DNA from 2 places in the Sphingobacterium sp. NPDC055346 genome. Region 1 is predicted to be linked to the other one. Evidence: riboswitches for the same ligand, from Rfam matches in the RefSeq annotation. Region 1 holds a riboswitch; the other holds the start of a gene.
The links. A riboswitch is a leader RNA that binds a small molecule or an ion and turns the genes downstream of it on or off. The one in region 1 is predicted to bind thiamine pyrophosphate.
Positions count from the first base shown of each region.

Region 2: linked by a shared signal. The riboswitch ahead of thiS (sulfur carrier protein ThiS) and the one ahead of thiM (hydroxyethylthiazole kinase) in region 1 are both predicted to bind thiamine pyrophosphate.

Region 1 is NZ_JBSHMI010000006.1:314,466-322,432, forward strand. It holds gene tenA (thiaminase II) at 1-246, opposite strand, end outside; gene thiD (bifunctional hydroxymethylpyrimidine kinase/phosphomethylpyrimidine kinase) at 233-1,072, opposite strand; gene thiE (thiamine phosphate synthase) at 1,069-1,701, opposite strand; gene thiM (hydroxyethylthiazole kinase) at 1,685-2,494, opposite strand; TPP riboswitch at 2,552-2,644, opposite strand; gene ACWICE_RS14280 (NAD-binding protein) at 2,692-4,380, opposite strand; gene ACWICE_RS14285 (toll/interleukin-1 receptor domain-containing protein) at 4,384-7,719, opposite strand.
Region 2 is NZ_JBSHMI010000003.1:328,381-336,347, forward strand. It holds gene ACWICE_RS08370 (thiazole synthase) at 1-668, opposite strand, end outside; gene thiE (thiamine phosphate synthase) at 649-1,299, opposite strand; gene ACWICE_RS08380 (thiamine phosphate synthase) at 1,296-1,904, opposite strand; gene thiC (phosphomethylpyrimidine synthase ThiC) at 1,901-3,712, opposite strand; gene thiS (sulfur carrier protein ThiS) at 3,732-3,938, opposite strand; TPP riboswitch at 4,004-4,102, opposite strand; gene ACWICE_RS08395 (hypothetical protein) at 4,204-4,944, opposite strand; gene ACWICE_RS08400 (EamA family transporter) at 5,166-6,032, shown strand; gene ACWICE_RS08405 (DUF7218 family protein) at 6,096-6,344, shown strand; gene ACWICE_RS08410 (DUF6882 domain-containing protein) at 6,358-7,107, opposite strand; gene ACWICE_RS08415 (tetratricopeptide repeat-containing sensor histidine kinase) at 7,588-7,967, shown strand, end outside.

The DNA.
Region 1 (7,967 bases):
TTCCACGATCAAGGCATTCTTGCCAAATTCAAAGAAGTCCAAGGCCATTTCATTGTCCTCTGCCTTTGAACCGAGTGCCGCAAGTGCTCGTCCATAATGTTCGAGGTATTTGGCATCCTGTAGCATATAGAACTGAAACTTTTCCAATGGGAGGGTTCCGTTTTTCAATTCTTCGATAAAGGGCATTTTCAATATTTCATGATAGATGGGTTGGATAGCTTCCCAAGCTTGATCAGTCCATTTCATATTTAATGAGTCTTTGAGGGTTAAAAAAGTGATTCAGTGGTCCATTTCCTTTTCCTATCAGCAGATCTTTGCTTCCTTTTATGGCACTGTTGATATACATGAGAGCATTTTCGGTGGATTGTTCCAAGTGATAGCCACGGGCAAGGAATGATGCAATGGCAGAGGAAAGCGAACAGCCTGAGCCGTGTGTGTTCTTGGTATTCACACGTTTAGATTCGAAATATTGCGCTGCATGGTTTTTCTGGATCAATATACTGGTGAGTATATCGCTTTGAAGATGTCCACCTTTTAATAGTGCAGCATTACAGCCTAAACTCAAGATTTCATCAGCGACTTCTACCATCGCATGTACGCTGCTGATTTCTCTACCCACCAATACGGAAACTTCATCAAGATTAGGGGTAATGATTTGGGCTATCGGAAACAATAGTTCTTTAATGGCCGCTATGGTTTCTTCATGGATCAGCCGATGTCCGCTAGTGGAAACCATAACCGGGTCAAAGACGATGCTGCCTTTATAATCTTTCAGGGAATTAGCAATGGTTTCGACCAATTTGCTATTATGTACCATCCCTATTTTGATGCTGTCGGGATAGATATCTTCAAAGAGACAATCTAATTGCTCATTTACAGCCTCAACAGGGATGTCGAAAATGTTCTTCACCCCTTGGGTATTTTGTACCGGCAAAGCCGTCAATACATTCATGGCATAGCAACCTAGGGATGAAATGGTTTTGGTGTCAGCTTGGATGCCGGCACCACCACTGCCGTCAAAGCCCGCTATACTGAGAACAGTTGGTACTTTATATTTTTTGTTTTCTTTCATTTTAATAATCCTTTCAACAGTTCGGCTGCTTTTCTTGGGTCTGAACTGCCGCAAATTGCAGAAACGACAGCAATGGAATTTGCGCCGGCTTGAAATGCCTGTCCAGCATTGTCCTGGTTCATACCACCGATAGCGATCAGCGGTTTATCGGCTTTTAGTTTTATTTCTTGTATACCGTGAATACCCCAAGTGGTCACAGTATTGGTCTTTGTCGCTGTTTTAAAAATAGGGCTGAGCCCCAGATGATGGGTTGGGGCCATTTGAGGACTTTCCAGTTGATCTTGGTATTCCAATGACCAGCCAATTTTCAGGATATCTCCATATTTTTCAGCTATGTCCAGGGGCTGTGTATCCGAAAGGCCAACATGAACGCCCCAAGCATGGATTTCAACTGCAATTTCAGGAGCATCGTTGATGATCAAAGGAATCTGGTATTGGCCTGTAATTTTTTTCAGTGCCTTTGCCTTGTTCAAATATTCCGTATGGCTGAGTTCTTTTTCACGCAATTGAATGATATCCACTCCGCCCAATATGGCTTCTTCCGCAACTTGCAGCCAATTCATTTTAACACAATCTTTTTCTGAAATCACCAAATAAAGGGGGTAGGGGAAATCAGGATGGATTGGCATATTTTTTTAGTTTTAAGTTGCCTAAAATCTGTTCTTTGGCAAGATTGTAAAGGATGTCATAAAAATTGAGCTGAAGGCTACCTGGGCCTTTCGATATTTTGGCAGCCAATTCGCCTGCAAGACTAGTGATGGCAATACCAGCGACAGCTTCTTGGTAGGGGTCTTTTGCTAAGCCAATGAATGCTGCGGTTATTGCGGAAGCCGTACAGCCCATTCCAGTTACCTTGGTCATCACGGAGGTGCCGTTTTTGATTTCGGTGATTTCATCCTTTGAAATGACATAATCAGTGGCACCGGAAATACAAACTATGGATCCCGTTTCCTCTTGCAGTAACTTTCCAGCATCTAGGGCCGAGCTGCTTGATTGGGTGCTGTCCACACCTTTAGCACTTTTATTGTTAAAGTTCTGAAGGGCGATAATTTCAGAAGCATTCCCACGAATGACCGTTGGTTTTAATTCCAATAGTGATTTTAGCGTTTCATTGCGTAGGGTAGAGATACCTGCACCAACCGGATCCAATACCCAAGGTTTAGCTAATTTGTTGGCCAGCTTTGCGGCCAGGATCATATTTTCTGCCCATGGTTTGCTTAGGGTACCGATGTTGATGACAAGGGCATTGCATAAACTGAGGACTTCCTCTAATTCCTCTTCGGCATGGACCATAATTGGAGATGCACCAAGTGCTAGAAGGGCATTTGCGGTATTGTTCATGACCACAAAATTTGTAATGTTTTGAACGAGTGGAGATTTTTCTCGGACTTGAGTCAATAAATGATAAATGTCGTTTTCCATTATTTGAAAAATTAAAAACAATAATGGCTGAAGGGAGGGAATAGGCAATTAGGTTTGCCAAGCAATTTTGCTTTTCCCTACGACGGTTTTAACCGTATCAGGTTCAAAGGGTCTGTCTCAATTCCTATTAGAATACCCCTAAAGCCAATCAAATATAGCCCAAACAATCTGCAAAGACAAATTCTTGGGCTATAGCTTTATTTTTCGTTCAAAAGAATCTTAATTCTAAGGATGGTGTCTCGATCTTTCTGTTTTTCACTTTCGCTCAAGATTTCCCAAGGAATCAGGGAGGGGTGGAGTTTAAGCTCATCATTTCGTACTTCCCCATAGTCCCAACCATTGATATATCGGTGTGCCATCCAGCGGTTATGCTCGATAATGGCCAAGGTTTCCACTTCATCCTCACTGAAAGCTATTGCATCCGGCTGGTTTACTGGCCATTCTTTATGGGTCAATAAAAACTTATAGGGAATATGGTCTGCCTGCGCTCGGCTGGCATCTTTTGCATCTTCGCTCAGGGTTAACCAATCAGAGGTGTATCGTGCACTTTCTGAACTGGTCCCGGAAAGTAATTTTCTATAATCATCATGGATGGCCTGGGCTAATTTGTCCAATTTATTGCCCGTGATAAATTCAAGGTTACAGATATCTTCCATCTGACCAAAGAATTTTATCCTATCGCTTTCTTCCGAATAGCGGATCAACTTCCGCAAACCTTTTCCTTCAGCATTGAGCACATAAATCGGGAATTTACTATTCTGGGTTTTGTCCAAGAGTTCCAAAGCGGTATTGAGATTAGTTTGGTCCTGGTCGAAAGCAGTAATGAACAAAGTTTCATTGCCTTTATCCAATAATTCCTCCCTAGATACCAGCTCATTGTAGGTTCCTTGAAAATTATGGAATTCAATAGGAAAAATCTTATTGGCTTTAGGATATTGCTCGATGAAGTAATTCCTGTCTTCTTCAGCTTGCTCGGAATAAACAGCAATTTTTAGGTCATTTTCGACAGAAATATGGAAAATCCTCATGGCTTGGACCAACATGGCTTTTGCGAAATCCCCATAGCCTAAAAATACGATTTTATTGATATCGGAAAGTTCCTTACCGGATCGCTGTAGATCTATTGGAAATTGCGAAAAAAACTGCCTTGCCAACATCTTGTGGATGTTGAAGAATCGAAGTTGGATTTGGTTGTTATCTAAATGGATTCCGGTGTTCTTGACCAAGTCGATCAACCTTGGGTTGCTGATATGTAAAAAGCAAAGCAGGTCGTTCTGACATTTTGATCTATCGTAGATATCCTGAACAGATTCAATGATTTCAATTACGGTTTGCTCATTTTCTAGGAAGACGATCAGTGAAGAGGCGCGTTTGATCCCTGCTTCCAGTAGGGTACTTTCTTCTTCGGCATTTCCGATAATCACTAAGTGGCCCTGTTTTTTTACAGAATTGATGTCGGCATGCTCTGTTTCCTTTTCAATGGCAATTCCTTTTTGCTTATAGTCTTCCTTTAGGCTTTGGAAAAGTTGCCTACCTTTTTTTGAGATACCTACAGAGATGACATGGTTCTGTTTGAAAGAAGCCTTTAAGAGATTGAACTGTTCGGAGAATACCTTTTGAATAATCTTGTAGGCACCGAAAAGCAGAATGCCAATGGCACATATCTTAGCTAGGATCAATTCCCAGGGTACATTTTCAGCTTCTAGGCCTGAACCTGAAGGGTCGCCACCGAATACGATTTTGATGATGCGGTAAATCCGATCAGGTAGGTACCTCAAAGAGTTGCTCTCAGGAAAGAACTTGGATAAACCGATCCAAGATAATATTATCAAAAAGCATACAAATGCTATTCCCAATAGACCTTTTTGTCTTCTTGTCAAATTCATTCTTTATTTGCTTAAGTTCTGTTTTGCTTCTTTTAGGAGCGTTTCAACTTCAGATTTCAGTTCTTTGTTCTTGATCTTGATCAATTGTTTTTCTGTAATGTCAACCATACGCTGACCTATCAATTTCGTTTCAGGCTTACTGCTGAAATAATTGGCAACCATAGCCCTGGCCAACGGATGGTAGTCATAGGTCACTGCCAACAATTGAAGGTTCGCCTCATTTTGGATAGGGTAGTTTATCTTCAAGATATCGGTAATCTTGACGTTGGAGCTAGGGGATACTGACCTGACGAATGGATCTTCAAAATACCAGGTGTCATAGGTGCCGGTCGTATCAATATAGTTCAGGATTGCTCCGGTTTCATTGTCATACTTCTTGCCATAGAATTTCTCCAAATCTCTAGCCAATTGGTCTTTGGACATGCTGACCTGTCCTGGAACTTCCCAGATATTGATGGCGATGCCATTCATGAGTGATTCAATGGTCATTAACCTTTTGTCGCCTGGCATTACATTGATCTGATCAAATCGCTGGTTGATAAAGGGCATAGTCAGGATGTTTCCGGTTTTTGCATCAACCACCTTTGCTGCATAACGCATTCCTTCGCCGTCATCCTGTACAAAGATCTGCTTGTCATCATCCGAGAAATGGAAGTATTGTGTGTTTTTGCTGATGCGGATAGTTTGGCCAAATGATTTTTTATCCTCCAAATCCCATAAGCGCATATGGGTGGCGTCTTCAGAAAGGGCCAGTATATTTCCTTGGTTATTGAAGACCATAAACGGCGTAGCGATGGTTTTCATTTCCAAAATAGGTTTATAGGTTTTGGTTTCTAATACCTGTGCATCGCCGGTAGAACTGACCTTGATCAAGTATTGAGAATTAGGACTGAAAGCGCCACTGCTCAAAGCGTCCTTTCCTTCGATAAGAACTTTTTTAGAAGCAATATCCACCACTTTCCAGCCATCAGGATTTACTAAAATCACTGATCTGTAATCTGGGCTAACCGTAAAACCAGCGATATCCTGTTCCTGCGTATAATTGATGTTCTGTTTTCCGGTTTCAATATCCCAAGATGCAAAGCTGTTCTTACCGGTCCTTGCGAGGACTTGGGTTTCATCCTTATTGAAGATGTAAAGTTTCGCTTGAGAATCAAATGGCTTTCCAACTGGTTTCCCCGTGCTGGCATCAAAGAAGTAGGTTTTACCACTTTTGCCCTTAACAAGTATCCGTTTAGTTTTGTGGAGTACTAGGTGAACCGTTACCTCTTCAGGTACCTGAATAAAGTTTTTGGTTTTTTCGCCAGTCTTAAGATCCATCTTTTCCACTGACTTTCCAGCTCTGTATCGTAAGAATGCAGAATCATCGGTAATACCTGCCTCAATATGGGCAAGATCTTTAGTTTCATAGAACTGTGCCACTCTTAAGGGGTCGCCTTTTTTGTTTTCAATAAAGGTCTGTGAATTTCCACTTACCAAAGATTGGGTCCAATCTGGTGAGTTGGTTTCTGCATTTGTAGCATCTTGTTCCATAATCTTCATCATGTTGCTGAAAAAGAAGATGTTTTCTGGTAATTTACTGGTTTTGGTAATGGATCCGTTCGACGTATTGATCTGGTTGATCTGGGAATCATTTCCTTGGTATAGATTACCATTACCGGTGAAGCCGGTAAACCTGACCAACATGGGGGATGGGGCAGACCATTGAACGCCATTGGATTTGTTGAAATAATTCGTTCCATCAGCATTGTGAAAGGCAATTTGGTTTCCATCATTACTGAAGGTCGGTGTCTTGATTCCAGATTTGAAGTGTTTTTTAAAGACTGGTTTAGGGTCGACTGCAGCTAGGTCATAGATGCTAACTTCAGAATCTTCTGGAAATAGACGTTCCACAAATAGAGTTTTGGAGCTATTGTCAATATATGCTGAAGATGGAGCAATCTGCTCTGTTGCCGAAATGACCTGTTCTTGTTTTGTTTCCGTATTGAAAAGTACGACTTCCCGTGACCTTTTATTGAATACGATATATTTAGCGTCTGGTGAAACAGCTATTATGGCAATAAAGGAGCTGTCCGGATTTAATCGAAGTTCCTCTTTTTGGTCCTTTTCAATATCGTATCTGACGATATTGCTGTTCGTTGTGGTAACATATGCCCTGTTCTGTCCATCGAACAGCGGGTAGCGGGTTTGGATTGCGGTGATATCATCCCGTTGTTTAATAAGTTTCCGATCAACGGCATCCCAAACTTGGAGTACATTCAAATTGTTTCCGGCACTGGCGAACCCAACCAACCATTTGCCATCAGGGGAGAAGCGCGTTACACCGTAATTGACATTTGGCATTCTGGTAAGATCATCTTGGACCGACAACATGGAGTGTGCAAAAAGTTCTGCACTTTCATCACCTCTTCGGGTTGCTTCCGCAATATATGCGGCGCCATCACCATATTCGCTTTCGGTCAATTTATTGATTCCTGAAGCATACAATGATTTTGCAAGATTGCGCAAGGCGGAGTTTCTTTGGTTCCAGGCAAAAACACCGGCAATGATGGCTAGGATGCCCAAGGCAGCAATGGCCGTTGCAATGCGTTTGATATTTTTGTTCTTCTGTTTTATTTTCTCCAATTGGTAAGCTTGGTCCCTCTTGGTCAATTCACCCAATGGTACGCCCAATATTCCGGATATTATTTTCAACAAGGCGAGGTCCAATCTTTTCTTGTATTCCTCGACCTGGTTTTTGATGAGGTGGTTTGCTACTCCTTGCTCGTGCAAATACCGGCGATAGCCTTCGGCAGTGGTGAATCCTTCGTCCTGTGTATGTGGAATACGGACATCAGCAGCAAGTACTTCCTCCGGTTGATCTTTGATTACCTGTCCATTTTGATCAATGTTATATCGCAGTTCATCAGGGAAACATTGTGCTTCGGTATGTGTATCGCCATATTCAGGCTCACCTTTTAGGATCAAAGCCATGATCTGCTTGGATTTGCCCGTCTGTTTGAAATACCTGATTTCGTCCCGTACATAAGTTGATCTGGCTGACTTAGGAGAGCTTAAATAGATCAGGAATTCAGAACGGTCGAGTGCTGAGGTCAGGGAACTGCTCAAGCTAGAACTGGCCGAAAGTTCCTTTTCATCCTGAAAAACGGGGTAAATCTGTCTTGGGATTTCCTGGCCGGCAGCATTTTTCTTACCGATAAGGTCTTCAGGGATTTCATAGGTTTCTAATGCATGGTGTAGCCAATCCGCCCATTTCCTACCTTCACCCTGATTATCACTATGACTATAACTTATAAAAGCTTTATACTTCTTACTTAGGTCTTGCTCTTGATTTTCCATGTAATAGCTATTTGGTAGTATCTTGAATTTCAAATGACAAAAACCAATCCCTTTTCAAGAGTTTTTAAAAAATTTGAATAAAAACTGGCTTTTAACTTAATTTAATTATTGAATTAACTCCATGTTTTACGCTGCTGCTAATTATCATTCTTAATATGTAGATTTTAATGAACAGGGGGATGGCTCCTTATTTCTGTAAAATATTTGTGGAATAAATATAGAGTACTGTTAAACTTTTATACCTTTAA
Region 2 (7,967 bases), on a different contig from region 1:
GCCAGCTTGAAAGCTTCGGCCATTTTAATAGGGTCCGAGGCCGTGGCAATTGCAGTGTTCACCAATACGGCATCTGCTCCAATTTCCATGGCTTGGGCAGCATCAGAGGGGGTTCCAATGCCCGCATCGACTACTACCGGTACCTGACTCTGTTCAATGATGATCTCCAAAAAGTCTATGGTCTTTAATCCCTTGTTGCTTCCTATTGGAGAACCTAATGGCATAACAACTGCCGTACCGGCATCCTCCAGTTTTTTACATAAAACAGGGTCAGCATGAATATAGGGCATGATGATAAAACCCTGCTTGGCTAACGCCTCGGTAGCTATTAAAGTTTCGATGGGGTCAGGCATCAAATATCGAGGGTCAGGATGGATTTCAAGTTTGATCCAATTGGTTTCAAAAGCTTCTCTTGCAAGTTGGGCAGCAAAAATTGCTTCTTTTGCATTCCTAGCTCCCGAAGTATTGGGAAGCAAGGCCACATTGGGTAATGACAAGGAATTCAGCAAGGTATCCTCGGCAGATTGGTGATCCACTCTTTTTAACGCTAAGGTGACCAATTCGGTTTGAGAAACTAAAATAGCTTCCTCCATTTGGGAAAGGTTTCCAAATTTTCCAGAACCTAAGAAAAGTCTGGATTGAAATGTTTTATCGGCTATTTTCAACATAATCTTCTATGTAAAATTGATTCATTCTTGAAGTTGCAGAAGGGTCATTTTGAATCAGGCTTGATACAGCCACACCATAAATCCCTGCTTGCAACAATTCGGTTAAGTCCTGTTCTTTTATCCCTCCAATGGCATAAATTGGAGGGTATTGTACCTTTTCATTTTTTAGTCTTTGAATGATTTCCTGGTATCCTGAAAATCCTAGAACTGGACTCAGTTTCTGTTTGGTTGAGGTGAACCGTAATGGTCCAAGACCAATGTAATCGCATTCTTCCTGGATTCTTTGAAGTACATCCTGGAAGCTGTTTGCTGTCCCTCCAATAATTTTTTCATTGCCTAAGACAGCTCTAGCACTTAAAATAGATTCATCCTGCAACCCTAAATGGATTCCATCTGCATCCAGGTCTTTGGCTAAATATAAATGGTCGTTGATGATAAAGGTTGCCTGATAGAGTTCACAGAGCTTTCGGCTCAATTCTGCAAGCTGATGAAGTTCCTTTTCTCTTCCAAATTTCCACCTGAGTTGTAGCCACTTGATTCCTGAATCCAGAGCCTTCCTGATATTTCTTTCCTGGTCCGAAAAAGTTCTTCCATCAGATATGTATTGGATTCGACTTAAGTTAGTTTTCATAGTTGGTCTGCCTTCCATAATGCTAGTTTTTCATTGCAGGAGATCAAATAATTAGTTGGATCAATCTGATTCCAAATGGACCCTAACAAAGCAATTCCGTCCGAACCTTTGCCTAATACTCTTTCCATGTTTTGATATTCAATTCCTCCTAGTCCAATCAAATCGACATCTGCATTGTCCTTTAGTTCAATATCTTCAAAAACATTGTTCGAAATACCGTGTCCAGGCTTTGAGATACTCTGAAAAATAGGGCTAAGAAAGGCGTAAGACCAAGTCTTGTTCAATTCATTGAATTCCTGAATAGAATGCGTGGAGGTCGATAAGATGTAATTTCCATTATACTCCAATTGCTTCCCTCTTATCCGATCATAACTATTGAAATGCAGACGCTCAATGTCCATAAACTCAGTCGCTAGGTGATGGTGGGAGTGAAGTACGATTTTCTTTCTTTGACAAACATCAATATTGTCCAAATACTCCAAAGCCAGCTCATCCGATGAGGCATATTTCCTGAAATGAAATAGCTCCAATCCATTATCTAACATGTTGTTGACATGCAATGGTTCGTTAGGATAATTGCTGTTTGGAGAAACGACTATGATCATAGGTATATTTCTTTTCCACTTTCAATAAATTCCTTCGATTTTTCCAACATCCCTTCTTCGGTTGCCTCCCTGATCTCTTGCGTTATTTTCATGGAACAGAATTTAGGGCCGCACATCGAACAGAAATGAGCCACCTTTGCTGCATCTGCAGGTAAAGTTTCGTCATGAAACTCTCTTGCGGTATCAGGATCGAGTGAAAGGTTAAATTGGTCCTCCCATCTGAATTCGAATCTCGCTTTGCTCAATGCATTGTCTCTGTATTGGGCGCCAGGGTGTCCTTTGGCCAAATCTGCAGCATGGGCAGCAAGTTTATAGGTGATTACTCCGTCCTTAACGTCTTTTTTATTGGGAAGGCCTAAGTGTTCTTTTGGTGTTACGTAGCACAGCATAGCACATCCGTACCAACCGATCATTGCAGCGCCAATAGCTGAGGTGATATGGTCATAGCCGGGAGCAATATCCGTTGTCAATGGACCTAAGGTATAAAATGGAGCCTCATCACATTCTTCCAATTGCTTTTCCATATTCTCTTTGATCATGTGCATAGGGACATGTCCTGGGCCTTCTATCATCACCTGAACATCATGCTTCCAAGCTATTTTAGTCAGTTCTCCTAAGGTTTCCAATTCTGCAAATTGAGCCTCATCGTTGGCATCGGCAATAGAGCCTGGTCTTAATCCATCACCTAAAGAGAAGGCTACATCATACTTTTTCATGATTTCGCATATCTCCTCAAAATGCGTATACAGGAAATTCTCTTTATGATGGTATAGGCACCACTTAGCCATAATTGAACCACCTCTAGAAACAATTCCTGTTACCCTTTTCGCCGTTAAATGGATATATCTCAACAGGACACCCGCATGTATCGTAAAGTAGGAAACACCCTGTTCTGCTTGCTCAATGAGAGTATCCTTGAAAATCTCCCAGGTCAGATCTTCCGGCACACCTTTAACTTTTTCTAAAGCTTGATAGATAGGAACTGTACCTATTGGTACTGGAGAATTTCGGATAATCCACTCGCGAGTTTCATGGATGTTCTTTCCAGTAGAGAGGTCCATGATCGTGTCGGCGCCCCATCGGCATGCCCAGACTGCTTTCTCCACTTCCTCTTCGATACTGGAACTTACAGCGCTGTTTCCGATATTGGCGTTGATCTTCACCAAGAAATTGCGGCCAATGATCATAGGTTCACTTTCCGGATGGTTAATATTATTTGGAATGATTGCCCTTCCGGCTGCGATTTCATCCCGCACAAATTCAGGGCTGATCCGTTTTGGCGTATTGGCACCAAAGCTTTCACCTTTATGTTGTTCAGCCATTCCTTTCGTAGCGGCCTGTAATTGTTCAATTCTTTGGTTCTCACGAATGGCGACATATTCCATTTCCGCAGTGATGATCCCTTTCTTAGCATAGTGCAGCTGGGTTACATTTTGTCCATCTGCTGCTCTTTTTGGTTTATGATTGTAAGAAAAACGCAGTTCATCCAAGTTGGGATCATGGAGTCTTTTTTGTCCGTACTCGGAACTGATGCCCTCCAAAATCTCAACGTCATTGCGGTCTAAAATCCATTGTTCCCTGATCCTATCCAAGCCTTTACGGATATCGATTTCAGAATTCACATCTGTATATGGACCAGAAGTATCGTAAATCGTAATTGGAGGGTTGATTTCAAGACCACCCTTGCTCAACTTGGTTGGGCTCAGGGATATTTCACGCATTGCAACTTGGATAGGGTATAGGTTACCTGGAATATAAACCTTTTTGGAATTTGGAAAAGCATTGGTTGTAATCTTTTGTTCTGTCATGTCTTCAAATATTTAAGGGTTATCCGCCTTGAGTTGCGGTTATGATTAGGATAGAATCAGTATCAGTCAATAAGGTATCCGACCATTTGTCTCTAGGGATGACTTGGTTATTTAGGGCAACAGCAACACCTTTGGTTTTGCCTTTAAGCTCCAAATCCATTAATTCCTCCAAGGTAAATGGAGATCTCTTGTACTGTTTTGTCTGATTATTGATAATAAGTAACATTCCTGAATAGTTATTTAAGCATTAATGCTTTAGGAATGTCTACTTTAGGTACAGGACGCACCCATGAATGACATTTTACTTTTCCCTACGCTAGTATGATCTAGATCAGGTTATAAGGGTAAAATCTCAGCCTGCAATTAATGCAGACACCCCTAAAGCGTTGGCAAGTTAGCTAAATGAGTTAACTAAAAGAAATTATTTGTGATTATAATACAATTTACAGGTTGCTTCTTTACCGAGAAGAAACCTCAAGATATCCCTAAAACTACTTTAGGATCAATCTTTCAGCAGGGTTTTTCTCTTTAAATTCTTTGTAGTATTTCTTGATATACACATGCAGGTCATAGTTGGTCCAATATTGGGCAGTTTCGAAATCAGGTCTATATTCCACCATAAACTGTTCCAGTTCTTCATCGTCCATGGGGATAATATCGCTGATGCTTGCTTTGTTGAAGATTTGGTCCACTTCCATATTTTTGATTTCTTGTTGCATAAAAGCATTGAACCTTCTCGCGTTTCTACCAGATTTACTGAATTTTTCGTAGAAGTAAGTAACGGTTGGCATGCCAAAGGGTAGAAGCAGGTACCATGGTGGTTCACCGGAGTAATATAGTCCCCCTTTAACGTTGATATCTTTTTTCATGCTTTCCAGTTCCTTCAGCTTTGCAGCTTTGGTATTCCCCATGACGACGATCTCTTCTAGCACGATGGATTTTTTCTGTAGGAAAACATGCTGCTTTAGATCTTCAGCCAAGATACTGAGGCTATTCCAATGCGGATGGACAAAGGTTATGCTATCAGACGGGCGGGCATCGATGCCAAAGGAACCATCAAAATCTGATCGCAGCGTTTGTTTTGTTCTTTGGTTAATGACATCCACATTTTTGATCAACAGACTGCTGTCATTGGAGTAAACTGTGCCGGTATACCTCTTTTGAGCTTGGGAAAATGCCACCAAACTATAAAGGAACAAAAGGAAGGAAATAATAATCGGTTTTAATGCCATAGCTCTAATATTAAGCTTTCATTTTCTTTAGGTGAAAATAATTCATCTAGTCTAATTTACTAAATCTAAAGGCTTAGAATGACAGTAATAACTATATTTAACATATTGGTTAAGAAAATTAAATATAGGAAGTCGTTTGGGGAATTAATTATTCACATTTCGCCGGTTTAATAAAAATGAAAGGCTATTTTTGGATTCAATTTTAAAAAGAGCGATTGACCATGTTTGCCAAAATCCGAAACACCAATATTGCTGTTGCTGCTGCCATCTTATCCATGATCTGTGTGCAAGGGGGAGCATCATTCGCGAAGCAGTTGTTTCCGGCCATTGGTCCCATTGCGACAACAACCTTGAGGATTGGCTTATCTGCCATTCTGCTCTATGCGATCAATAGGCCGAAGCTACGTACCTTCAACAAGCAACAATGGATGTACTGTGGTCTTTACGGAATCGGCATTGCCGTCATGAACCTCATTTTTTATATGGCCATCCAAAGAATCCCATTGGGCTTAGGTGTTACCATTGAATTCGTAGGACCTCTGTTCTTGGCCTTTGTCCTATCAAAGAAATGGACAGATGTCATCTGGGCAGTATTGGCGTTGACAGGAATTTTACTGATCGTTCCTTGGAAGAGCAATGGCATCGATCCGATAGGATTGGGATTAGCCTTACTTGCAGGGGTCTTCTGGGCCGTTTATATCCTGATGGGGGCCAAGCTTTCCAAAGTTATGGAGGGTAAACAGGCAGTTACTACCGGGATGATGATCGCAACGGTCTTTATAGTTCCATTTGCCTTAATGGATGGCGCGATATTGAACATCAATACTGGGCAATTTTCCAAAGGGCTTCTCGTGGCCATCTTATCTTCTGCATTGCCGTTTTCATTAGACATGATGGCCTTGGGAAGACTGCCAGCCAAAACATTCAGCATCTTGACCAGTCTGCAGCCTGCATTCGGTGCACTCTCTGGACTGATATTTTTACATGAATACCTCAGTATCAATCAATGGGTGTCTGTCTTATGTGTGGTATTGGCAAGTATAGGGACGACAATTTTTTCTCGAAAACAGGAAAAGCTTGAACTATAAATAAAAAATTCCAACAAAAAAATCCATGAAATGTTCAAAGGGTATAAACAAATTTTCAATGATATGCCCAGAGAAAAAACACCCCAGATAAAAAAACCAAAAACCTATGATGCATTGGTAGATAAGGGGATGAGTAAAGAAAAAGCTGCCCGAATCTCAAATGCACAGGCTGCTGGTACCATCGATCATAATTCTAAAAAGCTGGAAGAAAGATCAAAATCTGATTTATTGGCAGAAGCAAAAGAAATCGGTATAAAAAATCGTCACAGCATGAATAAGGGACAGCTTATCAAAGAAATCAGAGGACATTAACAGTCCTCTTTTTTTATCCTCCTAAATTTACTACGCGATTTAGGGAATCTAAGCTTGCAGTACATTTTTCATTAGCTTTCGTGCCTATGACTTGAGTATCGCTCTCTTCGACATCATAGCCTTTGCTCTTCAGGTAATGGATCAACGTATTCCTATGATCGACTTCAAAGTTTGAGATTACCTGCGGGAAGGTTGTGAATATTCTGTAATGATTATCTTTTCTGTTCTGTTGGATTAACTCTGATTTTACGGTCATGAGCATGACCCCACTGCCATAATCTGCTAGGTAATAGGCGTCGGCATCAAACATTCCGACTGCGATTAGGCCCAATCGATGTAAGTCTTCCTGTTTGATCGAAAATTCAGGAGTCCTCAATTGATCTATTTTATTTTTCACACCAAACTCCTTCAATGCTTTCGCATCAATTAGGAGGTTTTCAGGTAAGTTTGATTGACTATTTGCCCATGACCAAAGCCAAGTGTTCACAGAATAAGAAAAGCTCCCAATAATCTGCAATGGAAACTCAAGTCCATCACCAAAAGTGATTGACCCACGTGTCAAATCCGCATCCCAGCTCTTGTCTTCAATTAATTCCGAAAAGTCCACTTGCTTTTCAAATCCATAAGCTGCATAACTCTCAAATAATTCTTTCTCCGTTTTTATTGGCTCAATTATAGGGCTTTCTTTGCTGGTTGGTTGTTCTGATTTTTCATTTTCCTGTTTAGGTGTAGGTTTTCCAAATAACCTATTTAAAAATCCCATAATATATTACTTTACTGTGTTAGTTTCTTTTGATGATTTAAGTTAACAAAGGCTGGTTGAAATCCATAATTAGAAGGGGCTAATGTTATAGGAAATTCATTTTTCGTAGTGTTATATCTACTGTTTGTAGGAGAAAATACTTATCAGCCTAAATCGTCGAATATTAATTTTACCTCAATTAAAGTGAAGTTAGGTTTTATTTTAGCTTATTAATGGTCGTTTGGTTAAATATTTGCTTAAATTCTGGACTTAATAAGGGAGCCTATTATAAGATCGTATTTTTTTGATATTGTAAAATTTGCATAGATAAATGGTTGTGTAACAATTTGTTATTGTAAAGATAGCCGAATTGTTACAGCAATGTCTGTTCAAACAGTTGTTTCGCTTAACAAAATAATCTTTCATTCTTGTGATTATTAGTGTTATGTGCTGAAAAGTAATTGTTTTATTGGCTATTTTTGACCATTATTATTTTTACCTGTGAAACCATTATTACTCTTGACCGGGCTACTGCTTTTAGTATCCTGTAAAAACCAAATTACATCTACTCAAGAATCAGAAAAGAATCCGTATTACGAACAGGCATACGATTTCTTGGACAAAAATGAGTTTGATAGTGCATTTGTCTATTTTGAGAAAGCAAAATCTCTGTTCTTGGAAAGGGATGATAGTGTCGGTGTGGCCGAAAGCTTGATCAATATGGCCGTGACCCAATCTGATTTTGGTGATTATTATGGTTCCCAGGAAACCTCCACCAAGGCCATTGAATATCTGAACCTGAACGATACCGCTCAATACGGCTTGTTGGGAATGGTCTACAACAATTTAAGTAATGTCTATACTTCCCTAAAGGATACTGA